Regions from separate parts of the Streptomyces sp. NPDC003697 genome, predicted to be linked through region 1. Evidence: riboswitches for the same ligand, from Rfam matches in the RefSeq annotation. Region 1 holds a riboswitch; the other holds the start of a gene.
The links. A riboswitch is a leader RNA that binds a small molecule or an ion and turns the genes downstream of it on or off. The one in region 1 is predicted to bind glycine.

Region 1 (7,266 bases):
TTGGCGTGGTAGGGCAGCGCCTTGCGGCGGTGCAGGACGAGGTCGTCGTCGAAGGAGAACGGGATCTCGTGCTCGCCGAGCAGGCTGATCCGGCCGGCGGTCCGGATGGTCTCCACCCGCTCGTCGGCGCTCTCCACGTCGACCGTCCGGGGCGAGGCGCCCTCCAGGCCGAGCAGCACCGCCTTCGGCGTGCCGTGGCCGTGCCCGGTCGCGCCGAGGGAGCCGTAGAGCTCCGCGCGCAGCGACGCGACGGAGCCGAGCAGGCCCTCGTTGCGCAGCCGGCGGGCGAACATGCGCGCCGCGCGCATCGGGCCCACCGTGTGGGAGCTGGACGGGCCGATGCCGATCGAGAACAGGTCGAACACCGAGATGGCCACGGTGACTCCTCAGGACGGGGTGGTGCGGGGTGGGCACCGGGTACGGGTGTGCGGGACGTGCGACGGCGGCACCGGCGCGGGGTGGGCGCCGCGTGCCGGGCGGGCGCGCGAGGGGCACCGCGCCCACGGTCCAGTGTGCGCGGTGCCCGGCGAAGGGGTTCTACCGGTTCAGACCCGGGTAGAGCGGGTGCTTGTCGGCCAGCGCCTTCACCCGCGCCTTGAGCGTCTCCGCCTCGTAGGACGGCTTGAGGGTCTCGGCGATGACGTCCGCGACCTCGGCGAAGTCGTCGGCGGTGAAGCCGCGGGTCGCCAGGGCGGGCGTGCCGATGCGCAGGCCGGACGTCACCATCGGCGGCCGCGGGTCGTTCGGGACGGCGTTGCGGTTGACCGTGATGCCGACCTCGTGGAGGCGGTCCTCGGCCTGCTGCCCGTCGAGCTCGGACTCGCGCAGGTCGACCAGGAGCAGGTGGACGTCCGTACCGCCGGACAGGACGTTCACCCCGGCCGCGCGGGCGTCCGGCGCGGTGAGCCGCTCGGCGAGGATCTTCGCACCCTCGACCGTCCGGCGCTGCCGCTCCTTGAACTCCTCGGAGGCGGCGACCTTGAAGGACACCGCCTTGGCCGCGATGACGTGCTCCAGCGGACCGCCCTGGAAGCCGGGGAACACCGAGGAGTTCAGCTTCTTGGCGAAGTCCTTCTTCGCCAGGATGATGCCGCCGCGCGGGCCGCCGAGCGTCTTGTGGGTGGTCGAGGTGACCACGTCCGCGTACGGCACCGGGTTCGGGTGCAGACCGGCGGCGACCAGGCCCGCGAAGTGGGCCATGTCGACCCACAGGTGGGCGCCGGTCTCGTCGGCGATGCGGCGGAAGGCGGCGAAGTCCAGCTGCCGCGGGTACGCGGACCAGCCGGCGATGATCACCTTCGGGCGGTGCTCCTTGGCCAGCCGCTCGACCTCGGCCATGTCGACCAGGCCGTCGTCGTCCACGTGGTAGGCGACCACGTGGAACTGCTTGCCGGAGAAGTTCAGCCGCATTCCGTGGGTCAGGTGGCCGCCGTGGGCCAGGTCCAGGCCGAGGATGGTGTCGCCGGGCCGGGCCAGCGCGAAGAGCGCGGCCTGGTTGGCGGAGGCGCCGGAGTGCGGCTGCACGTTGGCGTACTCCGCGCCGAACAGCTCCTTGACCCGGTCGATCGCGATCTGCTCGGTGACGTCGACGTGCTCGCAGCCGCCGTAGTAGCGGCGGCCGGGATAGCCCTCGGCATACTTGTTGGTCAGGACGGAGCCCTGGGCCTCCATGACCGCGACGGGGGCGAAGTTCTCCGAGGCGATCATCTCCAGCGTGGACTGCTGGCGGTGCAGTTCGGCGTCGACCGCGGCGGCCACCTCGGGGTCGAGCTCGTGCAGGGGGGTGTTCAGCATCGACATGTCGCTGGGTCTTCCTCAGCCGGCGGTGTGGGAGGCGTACTCGTCGGCGGAGAGCAGCTCGGCCGGCTCCTCCGTCACCCGCACCTTGAACAGCCAGCCGCCCTCGTACGGCGCGGAGTTCACCAGCGACGGGTCGTTGACGACGTCCTCGTTGATCTCGGTGACCTCACCACTGACGGGGGAGTACAGGTCGGACACCGACTTGGTCGACTCCAGCTCGCCGCAGGTCTCGCCCGCGCTCACCTCGGTGCCGACCTCCGGGAGCTGGGCGTAGACGACGTCGCCGAGCGCGTTGGCCGCGAACTCGGTGATGCCGATCGTCGCGACGCCGTCCTCGGCGGGCGACAGCCACTCGTGCTCCTTGCTGTAACGCAGCTGCTCGGGGTTGCTCATGGCGTGAATTCTCCTTTAATCGGGTCGGTGGTGGTGACGGGGGACGGACGAAGGTGCCGGCGAGCGGGGGAAAGTGCCCGGTGTCACACGCGGGCGGCCGGGCGCGCGTCCGACGGCGCCGGGCCCCGCCCGACCGGTTGCTACTTCCGGCGCTTGTAGAACGGGAGCGCCACGACCTCGTACGGCTCGTGGCTGCCCCGGATGTCCACGCCGACGCCGGCGGTGCCCGGCGCCGCGTGCGCGGCGTCGACGTAGGCCATGGCGATCGGCTTGCCGAGCGTGGGGGAGGGGGCGCCGGAGGTGACCTCGCCGATCACCTGGCCGCCGGCGACGACGGCGTAGCCGGCCCGCGGGACGCGGCGGCCCTCGGCGACCAGGCCGACCAGGACACGCGGCGGGTCGTTCTCGGCGCGCGCGGCGGCGGCCAGCAGAGCCTCGCGCCCGACGAAGTCGCCCTCCTTGTCGAACTTCACCACCCGGCCGAGACCCGCGTCGAACGGGGTCAGCGAGGTCGTCAGCTCGTGCCCGTACAGCGGCATCCCCGCCTCCAGGCGGAGCGTGTCGCGGCAGGACAGCCCGCACGGGACCAGCCCGGCGGGGGCGCCCGCGTCGGTCAGCGCCTGCCAGAGCTTCTCCGCGTCGGCCGGGGCGACGAACAGCTCGAAGCCGTCCTCGCCGGTGTAGCCGGTGCGGGCGATCAGTGCGGGGACGCCGGCGACGGTGCCGGACAGGCCCGCGTAGTACTTCAGACCGTCCAGGTCGGCGTCGGTCAGCGACTTCAGGATGCCCGGGGACTCCGGCCCCTGCACGGCGATCAGGGCGTAGGCGTCGCGGTCGTCGCGCACCTCGGCGTCGAAGCCGGCGGCCCGCCCGGTCAGCGCGTCGAGGACCACCTGGGCGTTGGAGGCGTTGGCGACGACCATGTACTCGCTCTCGGCGAGCCGGTAGACGATCAGGTCGTCGAGGATGCCGCCGTCCTCCCGGCAGATCATGGTGTAGCGGGCGCGGCCGACGCCGACGGAGGCGATGTTGCCGACCAGGGCGTGGTTCAGCAGCCGCGCGGCCTGCGGGCCGGTGACGGTGATCTCGCCCATGTGGGACAGGTCGAACAGGCCCGCCCTGGTCCGGACGGCGAGGTGCTCGTCGCGCTCGGAGCCGTAGCGCAGCGGCATGTCCCAGCCGGCGAAGTCGGTCATCGTCGCACCGAGGGAGCGGTGCAGCGCGTCGAGCGCGGTACGGCGCTTGGGTGCGGGTTCGGTACTGCTCATCGGTCGGTCTCCAGGCGATGGGGGTCCCCCGCGCGGGCGCGGCCGGGCGGGGGGCGGGCGAGGAACGTTCCTCCCCATCTGTCATCGGAACCTGAGAGGTTCGCCATGACCACCGGTCCGCGTGGGAGCCGGGCCGGGTCACGGCTTGCACCTTGGGTGGGGCCGCACGGGCGGCCCGCTTTTCAGATGTGCCTCGCCCGCGCGGTGACGGGGCCTGAGAGATTCAAGGGAGGGACTTGCTCCTTCGGCGCCCCGGCGAAACGGCTGCCGGGGACTCTCCCGCGCGGATTCAAACGGCCGGTATGCAGTTGGCGCGAACATCATTGCACGCCCCGCCCGCTCCTGGCAGGACCGCATCCGTAACCGGGTTGTGGCGTTACGTGCACGAAAACGCGAGACACCGGGTATTACCTTCTTTTTACACTCGAGGGGGAGGGGATCTGTGACCACTCCAGGGGAGGCGATCACGGTGAACAGCACCACGGCACGCGCCACGACTCCGGCACTCGCGCTGCCGCAACGGGCCCAAGCACTGCCGGGGCGTCCCGCGGCTCCGGCCCGCGTGCGGTCCGGGGAGCGCCCCGCGCCCGTCGTCCGGGACCTGCGCGAACGGGCCGGCCGCAGCCCGCACGCCCTGCTCTTCGGGCCCCGCGACCTCGTCGTGGTGACCGGCCTGCCCGGCAGCGGCAAGTCCACCCTGATGCGCCGGGCGGTGCGGGGCACCCGCATCGACTCCCAGGACACCCGCGACCGCTTCGACGACCGGCTCGCGCGGTTCCTGCCGTACGCGGTCTACCGGCCGCTCGTCCGCCTCGCCCACTACGCGGGGCTGCGTCGCGCCCTGCGCACCGGTGAGGGGATCGTGGTGCACGACTGCGGGACGCAGGCCTGGGTGCGCGGCTGGCTGGCCCGCGCCGCCCGCCGCCGCGGCGGCACACTGCACCTGCTGCTGCTCGACGTTCCGCCCGCCGCGGCCCTGGCCGGCCAGCGCGAGCGCGGCCGCGGCGTCTCGCGCTACGCCTTCCTGCGCCACCGCACGGCCGCCGAACGACTGCTGCGCGCGGCCGAACGGGGCCGCCTGCCCGACGGCTGCGGTTCGGCCGTCCTGCTCGACCGGGACGCGGCGGACACGCTGCGGCGCATCGACTTCACGGGGTGATGCACGGCGCCACCGGGGGCGTGCGCCCGTGCGGCGGCGGCGCGGGCCCACGCCCGGCCCGCGCCGCAGTGGCGCCCGCCCGTGTGCGCCCGTGCACCGGTGGGGTCGGCCCGTTGTGCGAGGGTGGCGCCGGTGGTGCCACCGGGGGGCGCCCGCGTGCGGCGGTGCGGGCCGGCGGCGGCGGGCGGCACGTTCCGCGGCGGGGGACCCCCGGGCGGGGAGCCCGCTCCGTGGGCATCGGAGGGGGCGGCGCGGGACCCGTTAGCCTTTCAGCCACACCCGTGGTTCACAGCAGGCGGTAGGCAGATGGACTTCCCGGCGGACATCCCCGCTGACTTCCCGGCACAGGCGCACCCCCAACCGCACGGCGGCTGGCCCGGCAACGAGCTGGAGGAGGTGCTGTCGGCGTCGCTCGGCATGCCCTCGGCCGGCGGGCGCATCCTCGAGGTGCTCGGCCGCAGCTTCGTCTGGGTGCCGCTGCCCAACGGCGGCGGTCCGCACAGCGGTCCGCTCGACCTGCCCACGCTGGAGATCGAGGGCCAGGCGTACGTGCCGGTCTTCAGTTCCGAGGAGCAGTTCCGCCAGGTCGCCGGCGCCCACATGCCCTGTACCGTCGCGCCCGCCGTGGAGTTCGCGCGCGGGCTGCCCCCGCAGGTCGGCATCGCCGTGAATCCCGAGGGCGTGGTCGGTGTCCCGCTGCCCCCGCAGGCCGTGGCGGAGCTGTGCCGGGCGGGGCGGACGTCGCTGGACGGCCCGGTGACCGGCGGCCGGGTCCGGCTGTTCGAACCGGACTGGCAGGACGACCCGGTGGACTTCCTCGCCGCCGCCTCCGCGGAGTTCGACGGCACCGGCGTGGTGCTCACCGCCCGCCGCTGCCTCGCCGCCGTCGAGACCGCCGACCCGGTCATGTTCGTCGGCGTGGAACTGTCCCACTGGGAGGGCGACCTGCGGGCCCGGCCGCTGGAGGCCCTCGGCCGCGCCCTCGGCCGGGTCCCGGTCGCATGGCCCGTGAACCTGGTTCTCCTGGACGTGGCCGAGGACCCGGTGGGGGAGTGGATGCGCGCGACGGTGCGGCCGTTCTACCAGCAGGGCCACTGAAGGAGCCCGGCCGGGACGCGGGCGGTGACCGCGCGCGGGTCGCGCCGCGTGGGACGTCGGCGGCCCGGGCGATCCGCGGTCGCGGGCCGACGGCGGCGGGTCCCGCGCCGCGGGGCGGCTTAAGCTAGAGCGTCCACGGGCGATGTCGTGTGAACGCGGCCTGCCCGGGCACTGGACGCACGGCTCGGTCGGAGTGTTGGTTGCATGAAGGGGCGGTAAAAAGGTGAGCGCTGGCACCGCCGCGGCCGGGCAGGTCGAGCAGATGCTGCGCCAGGTGACGCCCGGGCGGTACGACGCCTACGAGGCACTCCTGCGCGCGCTCGCGACGCCCTCCTCCGGCCAGGTCTGGATGCTGCTCTGGCACGGCCAGGCCGGCTCCCCCGACGCGCAGTACGGTCACATGGAGGTCGACGGCCACGGCTACGCGCCCTGCGTCACCTCCGCGCAGGAGCTGTCGGCCAGCGGCTGGATGCGGTCGTACGAGGTGGTGGACGGCCTCGACGTCGCCCGCACCCTCTACCCCGACCACTACGGCCTCTGGCTGAACCCGCACGCCCCCGGCGGTGGCGTCGGCATCCCCTGGCTCGACCTGCGCCGCATCGCCACCGGCCTGGACCGCCAGCCGGCCGGACCGCTGAGGCTGTCCGAACCGGCCATCGACGTCGCGCAGTTCTACGCCCTGCTCGCGCAGAACGCGCACCGCACTCCGGCGGTCCGCTCGCTGCGCCGTGCCTGGGTCCAGCCCGCGCTCGGGGCGCCGTACCTGGCCATCGGCCTCGACGTGTACGACACCTCCCCGCCGGCCGTCGACTCGGTGCGCGCCATGATGCAGCAGTCCGTCGGCGCCGTCCCCGACGGTCTGCCGGTCTCCACGGTCGCGATGTCCGACGAGTACGACCCCATCGCGATGTGGCTGCGCGCCAACGCCCGTCCGTTCTACGACCGCGAGGCGCACGGCGCCCCCGCGCAGGCCCCGGCGGCCGGCTACGGGTACCCGCAGCCCCGCGGCGGCTACTGACGCGCGGCACCGTCCACCGGCACCGAGGGCTTCCGAACCGGGAGCCCTTCTTCGCGCGTAGATGAGGGCGAGACGTCCGCTTCTCCCACTGATTGCTCCAATTGGTCCGCGTCCGACCCCCGTTACCCAGTGTCCGGATAACGGAACCCCCCAGACAGCATCACGTTTACGCATCCATTCACCGTCAAGTCTGGCAACAGATCGCCAAAGCGTTGAAGACTCCCGCACCAGGGGGCCTTTCGCCCCTGTGTACGACGGACTGATCATGCCGCCACAGCGGCAAGTGCGGGCCGGCTACCGCCGGTTGAGAGGGGTCCCTGCCTGATGACGGCACCATTGCACGAGCCGACCGCGGAAGCGGCCCCGAGCGCGGCCGACGAAGCGGCGGTAGCCACCACCGGCGCGAAGGCCGTCCAGGGGCGCTCCCTGGGCCGGATCGCCTGGGAACGCCTTAAGCGGGACAAGCTCGCCCTCTCGGGCGGTGTCGTCGTGCTGCTCCTCATCCTGGTCGCGATCCTGGCGCCCGTGAT
Region 2 (7,266 bases), on a different contig from region 1:
CCGTCCCCGGACGGACTACATCGCCCGGCTCGTCGGGCTGAACCTCTACCGGGGACGGGCCGAGGGGCACTCCGTCCGGCTGGACGCCGGCCCCGCCGTCACCACCGCAGAGGAACTCACCGGCGCGGTGTTCGTCGCCTTCCCACCGAGTGCGGTCACCCTGCACCGGGACCGGCCCACCGGTTCCAGCGCACGCAACCTGTGGGCCTGCGAGGTCGCCGGACTGGAGAGCCACGGCGACCAGGTCCGCGCCGACCTCACCGGCGAGCTCCGGCTGGCCGCCGACCTCACGACCGTGGCCGCCGCCGAGCTCGGCCTGCACCCCGGCGCCCGCGTCTGGGCGACGGTCAAGGCGACCCAGACACACGCCTATCCGGCCTGAGGCGCGGCAGCCGGCCGAGGCGGCCCCGGCAGCGCACCGCAGGACGCCCCCCGCACCACGCGGCGAGCGCACGGCCCGACGGGCCCGCACGCGACACGACCGGACACCGCGCGCCACGGCCCGGCGAGCCCCCGCACACCGCACCCCGGGCGAAGCGCGTGCCCTCGTCCGTCCCCTGACGACAAGCACCCCCGACGCACGAAAGGCTCCGCCCGGCCCCCGGAGAGGGGCCGGGCGGAGCCCAGGTGCGGCGCTCAGTCCTCGTACGCGTCCAGCGGCGGGCAGGAGCAGACCAGGTTCCGGTCGCCGAAGGCCTGGTCGATGCGGCGCACCGGCGGCCAGTACTTGTCCGCGACCGCGACGCCGGCCGGGAAGACAGCCTCCTCACGGCTGTAGGCGTGCAGCCACTCGCCGCCGAGGGCGGCCGCCGTGTGCGGGGCGTTGCGCAGCGGGTTGTCGTCGGCGGGCCACTCGCCGGAACCGACCTTCTCGATCTCGGCGTGGATCGCGATCATCGCGTCGCAGAACCGGTCGAGCTCGGCCAGGTCCTCCGACTCGGTCGGCTCGATCATCAGTGTGCCGGCCACCGGGAACGACATCGTCGGCGCGTGGAAGCCGTAGTCGATCAGCCGCTTGGCCACGTCGTCGACGCTCACGCCGGTCGCCTTGGTCAGCGGGCGCAGGTCGATGATGCACTCGTGGGCGACCAGGCCGCCGGGGCCGGTGTACAGGACCGGGAAGTGCGGCTCAAGGCGCTTGGCGACGTAGTTGGCGGACAGCACGGCCACCTGCGTGGCGCGCTTGAGGCCCTCGCCGCCCATGAGGCGGACGTACGCCCACGAGATCGGCAGGATGCCCGCCGAGCCCCACGGCGCCGCCGAGACCGGACCGACGCCCGTCTCCGGGCCGGCGGCCGGCTGCAGCGGGTGGTTGGGCAGGTACGGCGCCAGGTGCGCGCGCACGCCGACCGGGCCGACACCCGGACCGCCGCCGCCGTGCGGGATGCAGAAGGTCTTGTGCAGGTTGAGGTGCGAGACGTCGCCGCCGAAGTGGCCCGGCTTGGCCAGCCCGACCAGCGCGTTGAGGTTGGCGCCGTCGACGTACACCTGGCCGCCGGCGTCGTGCACGGCGGCGCAGATGTCGGCGACGTGCTCCTCGAACACACCGTGCGTGGACGGGTAGGTGATCATCAGTACCGCGAGCTCGTCGCGGTACTGCTCGATCTTCGCCCGGAGGTCCTCGACGTCGATCTCGCCGTCCTCGGCGGTCCTGACGACGACGATCTTCATGCCCGCCATCACGGCGCTGGCGGCGTTGGTGCCGTGCGCCGAGGACGGGATGAGGCACACGGTGCGCCGGTCGTCGCCGTTGGCGCGGTGGTAGCCGCGAACGGCGAGGAGACCGGCCAGCTCGCCCTGCGAACCCGCGTTCGGCTGGAGGGAGACCTTGTCGTAGCCGGTGACCTCGGCGAGACGCTCCTCCAGCTCACGGATGAGCGTGAGGTAGCCCTCGGCCTGCTCGGCCGGCGCGAAGGGGTGCAGCTGCCCGAACTCGGGCCAGGTGACCGGCTCCATCTCGGTCGTCGCGTTGAGCTTCATGGTGCACGAGCCCAGCGGGATCATGCCGCGGTCGAGCGCGTAGTCGCGGTCGGCGAGCCGGCGCAGGTACCGCAGCATCGCCGTCTCGGAGCGGTGCCGGCGGAAGACCGGGTGGGTCAGGTAGTCGTCCGTGCGCAGCAGGTCGTCCGGAAGGGTGTCACCGGCCGCACCGTCCAGCGCCTCGACGTCGCCCTCGACACCGAAGGCGCTCCACACGACCGCCAGCTGGGCCCGCGTGGTGGTCTCGTCGCAGGCGACCGACACGTGGTCGGCGTCGACGAGGCGCAGGTTGACGCCGTGGTCGCGCGCCGCGGCGACGATCTCGGCGGCACGGCCCCCGGCCCTGACGGTCACGGTGTCGAAGTACGCGCCGTGCACGACCTCGGCGCCGCCGGCCCTCAGGCCCTCGGCGAGGACCGTGGCGTAGCGGTGGGTGCGCCGGGCGATGGTCCTCAGGCCCTCGGGGCCGTGGTAGACCGCGTACATGCCGGCCATGACGGCGAGCAGCACCTGGGCGGTGCAGATGTTGCTGGTCGCCTTCTCGCGGCGGATGTGCTGCTCGCGGGTCTGCAGCGCAAGGCGGTAGGCCCTGTGCCCGTCGGCGTCGACGGAGACGCCGACGAGGCGGCCGGGCAGGCTGCGCGCGAACTTCTCGCGCACCGCCATGTAGCCGGCGTGCGGCCCGCCGAAGCCCATCGGGACACCGAAGCGCTGGGTGGTGCCGACGGCGATGTCGGCGCCGAGCTCGCCGGGGGACTTCAGCAGGGTGAGGGCGAGCAGGTCGGCGGCGACCGTGACGACCGCACCCAGCTCGTGCGCCTGGTCGATGACCGGCTTCAGGTCGCGCACGGCACCGGAGGCGCCGGGGTACTGCAGCAGCACGCCGTTGATGTCGCGGCCGGCGATCTCCGCGGGGATGCCCTCACTCAGGTCCGCGACGACGACGTCCATGCCGGTCGGCTCGGCCCGGGTCCGGATGACGGCGACGGTCTGCGGCAGCGCGTCCGCGTCGACCAGGAACAGGCCCTTCTTGTTCTTGCCCATGCGCCGGGACAGCGCCACGGCCTCGGCGGCCGCGGTGCCCTCGTCGAGCAGCGAGGCGCCCGAGGTCGGCAGGCCGGTGAGCTCGGCCACCATCGTCTGGAAGTTCAGCAGCGCCTCGAGGCGGCCCTGGGAGATCTCGGGCTGGTACGGGGTGTAGGCGGTGTACCAGGCGGGGTTCTCCATGACGTTGCGCAGGATCACGGGCGGGGTGAACGTCCCGTAGTACCCGAGGCCGATCATGGAGCCGAGGACCTGGTTGCGGTCGGCGAGGGAGCGCAGCTCGGCCAGTACCTCGGCCTCCGTGCGCGCGCCCGGCAGGGCGAGCCCATCGGCGTTCTTGATCACGTCCGGGACCGCCGCGGCGGTGAGCTCGTCCAGCGAGCCGTAGCCGACCTGCGCGAGCATCTTGGCCCGGGCCTCCTGGTCGGGGCCGATGTGGCGCTGCTCGAAGGGCGTTCCCCGTTCGAGTTCGGAAAGCGGAGTGCGATGGGCGGTCATTGCGGAGGCCTCCTGGTCTGACGCGACCTTCGAGGGCACCACGGCACGGGTGCCCGGACGGCCTCCCCCTCTGTCATCTCGACCTGAGAGCTTCACCGGGTCGCCCGAAGGCTCCGGCTTTCCCCGTCGGTGAGAGCGGACGCCGTCGACACCCGCCCTGCTTTCCAGAGTGACCTCGCCCCTGCGGTACGTGGGCCTGAGAGATTCCGGGGAGGATTTGCTCCTTCGGCGCCTCCGACGTCATCGGAGGACTCTCCCGCACGGGGTCAGCAGCCGCTGCCAGCCTACCAGCGGGCACGCCGGCCAGGCCTTCGAGTGGCCGCAGTGCCGTTTGTGCTCTTTCGTAGTGCTTACGGATGAGGTGCGAACCATCGCGACGCAGTGGAGGGCCCTGTGCGAACCGAAATCGACCCGCGCAATCTGATCGGGCGCAAGGCGTTCGACCGCGACGGCAACAAGATCGGCACCGTGGACGAGGTGTACCTCGACGACGCGACCGGGGTGCCGGAGTGGGCGGCGATACGCACGGGCCTGTTCTCCCGGGACGCCTTCGTGCCCCTGGCGCCCAGCGAGCTGGTCGAGGGCACCCTGCGCGTGCCCTTCGCCCGCGCACTGATCAAGGAGGCTCCCGACTTCGGCGTGGGCCGCCATCTCTCCCCGGAGCAGGAACTGCAGCTGTACCACCACTACGGTCTCGACGTCGCCTCCGCTCCCCCGGTCCCCGACCACGAGTTCGGCAAGCTGGCGGGCTCCGAGGAGACCTGAGCACCGGCTCCCTCAGCCGCCGTGGAGACCCGCCCGCCCTCCTCACCCGGCCCCAGTTCCACCAACGGAAGCGGATCAGCGGGCTCCAGATCGGCATCGTCGACGCGGAACGTCCGCACCCGCCCCGGTCCGGAGCCGGGCGTCTCGAACCGGACGGTGACCCGGCCCAGGCCGCTGCCCTGCACCCACCCGTGTCCGTGCACCGCGTGGCGCACGTCGTGCCCCGCCGGCCAGCGCCGCTCGCCGGGCTCCGGCTGCTCCTCGGACGGCCCCTGTTCCGCCGGCTCCTCCGCCGGTCCGGCCTCCCGCACCCCGGCCGCCTGGGCGAACAGGTCCTCCTGCGTGTAGTCGGCGAGCCCCGTGACCCCCACGCCGAGCAACCGCACACCGCCCGTGGTGTCCACGGAGTCCAGCAGCCGGGCGGCCGCCTCCCGCACGACGGCCGGGTCGTCCGTGGGCCCCCGCAGGGTCTCCGACCGGGTCAGCGTGGAGAAGTCGTACCGCCGGACCTTCAGCACGATCGTCCGCCCCGACAGTCCGGCCCCGCGCAGCCGCCGCACGCACCGGTCCGCGAGCCGCTGCACCTGCAGGCCCACCCGGAGCCGGTCGTGGATGTCGACGTCGTAGGTGTCCTCGACCGAGACCGACTTCGCCTCCCGCTCGGCGACCACGGGCCGCTCGTCGCGCGCCAGCGCCATGGCGTGCAGCGCGTGCCCGTGCGCCTTCCCCAGCAGCCGGACCAGCTCGTCCTCGCCCGCCTCGGCAATCTCGCCGACCGTGTGGATGCCCGCCCGCCGCAGGTGGTCGCCCGTCGCCGGTCCCACACCCGGCAGGGTCCGCACCGGCATCGGTTCGAGCAGGGCGCGCTCGGTGCCCGGCTCGATGAGCACCAGGCCGTCCGGCTTGGCCTGCTCCGAGGCGATCTTGGCGAGCATCTTGGAGGCGGCGAGGCCCACGGATCCCGTCAGACCCGTGACCGCGCGTATGTCGGCGCGCAGCTTCCTGCCCACCGCCCGGGCCGACTCGGCGTCCCCGGCCGCTCCCCCGGCCTCCAGGTCCACGAACGCCTCGTCCAGGCTCAGCGGCTCCACCAGCGGCGACAGCGCCCGCAGCAGCCCCATCACCTGCTCGCTGATCGCCCGGTAGAAGGTGAAGCGCGGCACCAGGTACGCGGCGTTCGGCGCCAGCCGCCGTGCCTGGGCCATCGGCATCGCCGAGTGGACCCCGAAGACCCGCGCCTCGTACGAGGCGGTGGCGACCACACCGCGCGGTCCGAGACCGCCCACGACGACGGCCTTCCCGCGCAGGCTCGGCTTGGACGCCTGTTCCGCCGAGGCGAAGAAGGCGTCCATGTCGAGGTGCAGGATCGTGGGCGCGGTTCTCACATCTCCGATGCTGCACCACGCCACTGACAACGTCGCACGGCGGGCGCACCGGCGGCGGGCGAGGAGCCCGGGAACCCTGAGAACCTGAGAACCCGGAAACCCGGGAAACGGACGACCGGCGGCGAGCCCGGGCCGGGTGCGGACCGGTGGCGGGTCCCCGGACCGGACGGCCGGTGTCAGACCGCCCTGTTGCGCCGGCGCGCCAGCTCGTCGGCCGGATTGTGCCCGAGCAGCGTCTCGCCGGTGTCGACACGTTCCCCGTGCAGCTGCGACAGCGCGTTCTCCACGTCCCGCCAGACGACGCCGACGGCGATCCCGAAGATGCCCTGGCCGCCCTGGAGCAGCGCGTGCACCTCGTCGGGGGAGGTGCACTCGTACACCGTGGCGCCGTCGCTCATCAGCGTCAGACGCTCCAGGTCGTGGAAACCCTGCTCGCGCAGGTGCTGGACGGCGGTGCGGATGTTCTGGAGGGACACCCCCGTGTCGAGGAACCGCTTGACGATCTTGAGGACCACGACGTCGCGGAAGCTGTACAGACGCTGCGTGCCGGATCCGTAGGCGGGCCGCACGCTCGGCTCGACCAGACCGGTGCGCGCCCAGTAGTCCAGTTGCCGGTAGGTGATGCCGGCGGCCGCGCAGGCCGTCGGACCGCGGTAGCCGATCTGCTCGGACGCCATGGATGTCGCCCCTCCGCTGCTCGGCACGGCCGTAGGTCGCTGCGGAGCGCGGTCGGCCGCGCTGCCGGGCTGGACATACCCCCAGCCGGGGCGGAGCCGAGAGCCCGGAGGTGGGTACGGACCGCTTCCCCCGACACCACGTCCGGGGGCACCCCCAGCCGTACCGTCGCCGCTGCTTCCCACGCCGACCTCCGTCCTCGACCTGCCTTCTCGACGGTAGGCAGTCACCAGGGGTGCGTCAACGATCGCCACACTCGGCACGCCGAGTGATAATCACCCTAAGAGTGGTTTCCCGCACCCCACCGCGGGGAAAGGCTAGCCGAATGCCCTGCCCGGGGAGCCGTAGAACGGCCTCCAGCCGGTGGCATGTGCCGCCGGACGGCGCCGCTCCGCGCGCTGCCGCGGACAGCCGCGCACCTGCGCCGGGCGCCGGGTCGGGCCCCGGAGAACCGTCCCGCGCCGCAGCCCGCCGCCCACGCCTGGCAGCGCCCCGGGCCCCGCACGTACGGCGACTACTGGTTGCTGGTGCCGAAGTCCTCCGGCGAGATCTGGTCGAGGAACTCGCGGAACTTCTCCACCTCGTCCTCCTGCTCGTCGGGGATCGCGATGCCCGCGTCGTCGAGCACCGTATCGCTGCCGTAGATCGGCGTCCCGGTGCGCAGGGCCAGCGCTATGGCGTCGGACGGACGGGCGCTCACCTCGACTCCGCTCGCGAACACCAGCTCCGCGTAGAAGACGCCTTCCCGCAGATCCGTGATGCGCACTTCGGTGAGTTCCTGGCCGACGGCCTCGAGCACGTCCTTGAACAGGTCGTGCGTCAGCGGTCGCGCGGGGGCCATGCCCTGCTGGGCGAAGGCGATGGCCGTCGCCTCCCCCGGCCCGATCCAGATGGGGAGGTAGCGGTCGCCTCCCACTTC

Region 2: it holds a riboswitch for glycine, as region 1 does, so the genes downstream of both, gcvP (aminomethyl-transferring glycine dehydrogenase) here and gcvT (glycine cleavage system aminomethyltransferase GcvT) in region 1, are expected to answer to the same signal.

What each region holds. Positions count from the first base shown of each region.
Region 1 covers NZ_JBSFNN010000058.1:809-8,074, forward strand. The annotation lists partial or broken gene ACWDNY_RS21655 (L-serine ammonia-lyase) at 1-377, opposite strand, end outside; gene glyA (serine hydroxymethyltransferase) at 538-1,800, opposite strand; gene gcvH (glycine cleavage system protein GcvH) at 1,816-2,193, opposite strand; gene gcvT (glycine cleavage system aminomethyltransferase GcvT) at 2,334-3,461, opposite strand; glycine riboswitch at 3,530-3,653, opposite strand; glycine riboswitch at 3,654-3,753, opposite strand; gene ACWDNY_RS21675 (AAA family ATPase) at 3,931-4,620, shown strand; gene ACWDNY_RS21680 (enhanced serine sensitivity protein SseB) at 4,927-5,718, shown strand; gene ACWDNY_RS21685 (enhanced serine sensitivity protein SseB C-terminal domain-containing protein) at 5,981-6,736, shown strand; gene ACWDNY_RS21690 (ABC transporter permease) at 7,061-7,266, shown strand, end outside.
Region 2 covers NZ_JBSFNN010000084.1:15,302-22,567, forward strand. The annotation lists gene ACWDNY_RS25910 (ABC transporter ATP-binding protein) at 1-382, shown strand, start outside; gene gcvP (aminomethyl-transferring glycine dehydrogenase) at 637-3,522, opposite strand; glycine riboswitch at 3,583-3,696, opposite strand; glycine riboswitch at 3,697-3,791, opposite strand; gene ACWDNY_RS25920 (PRC-barrel domain-containing protein) at 3,916-4,287, shown strand; gene ACWDNY_RS25925 (DNA polymerase IV) at 4,209-5,672, opposite strand; gene ACWDNY_RS25930 (MerR family transcriptional regulator) at 5,849-6,532, opposite strand; gene ACWDNY_RS25935 (bifunctional nuclease family protein) at 6,862-7,266, opposite strand, start outside.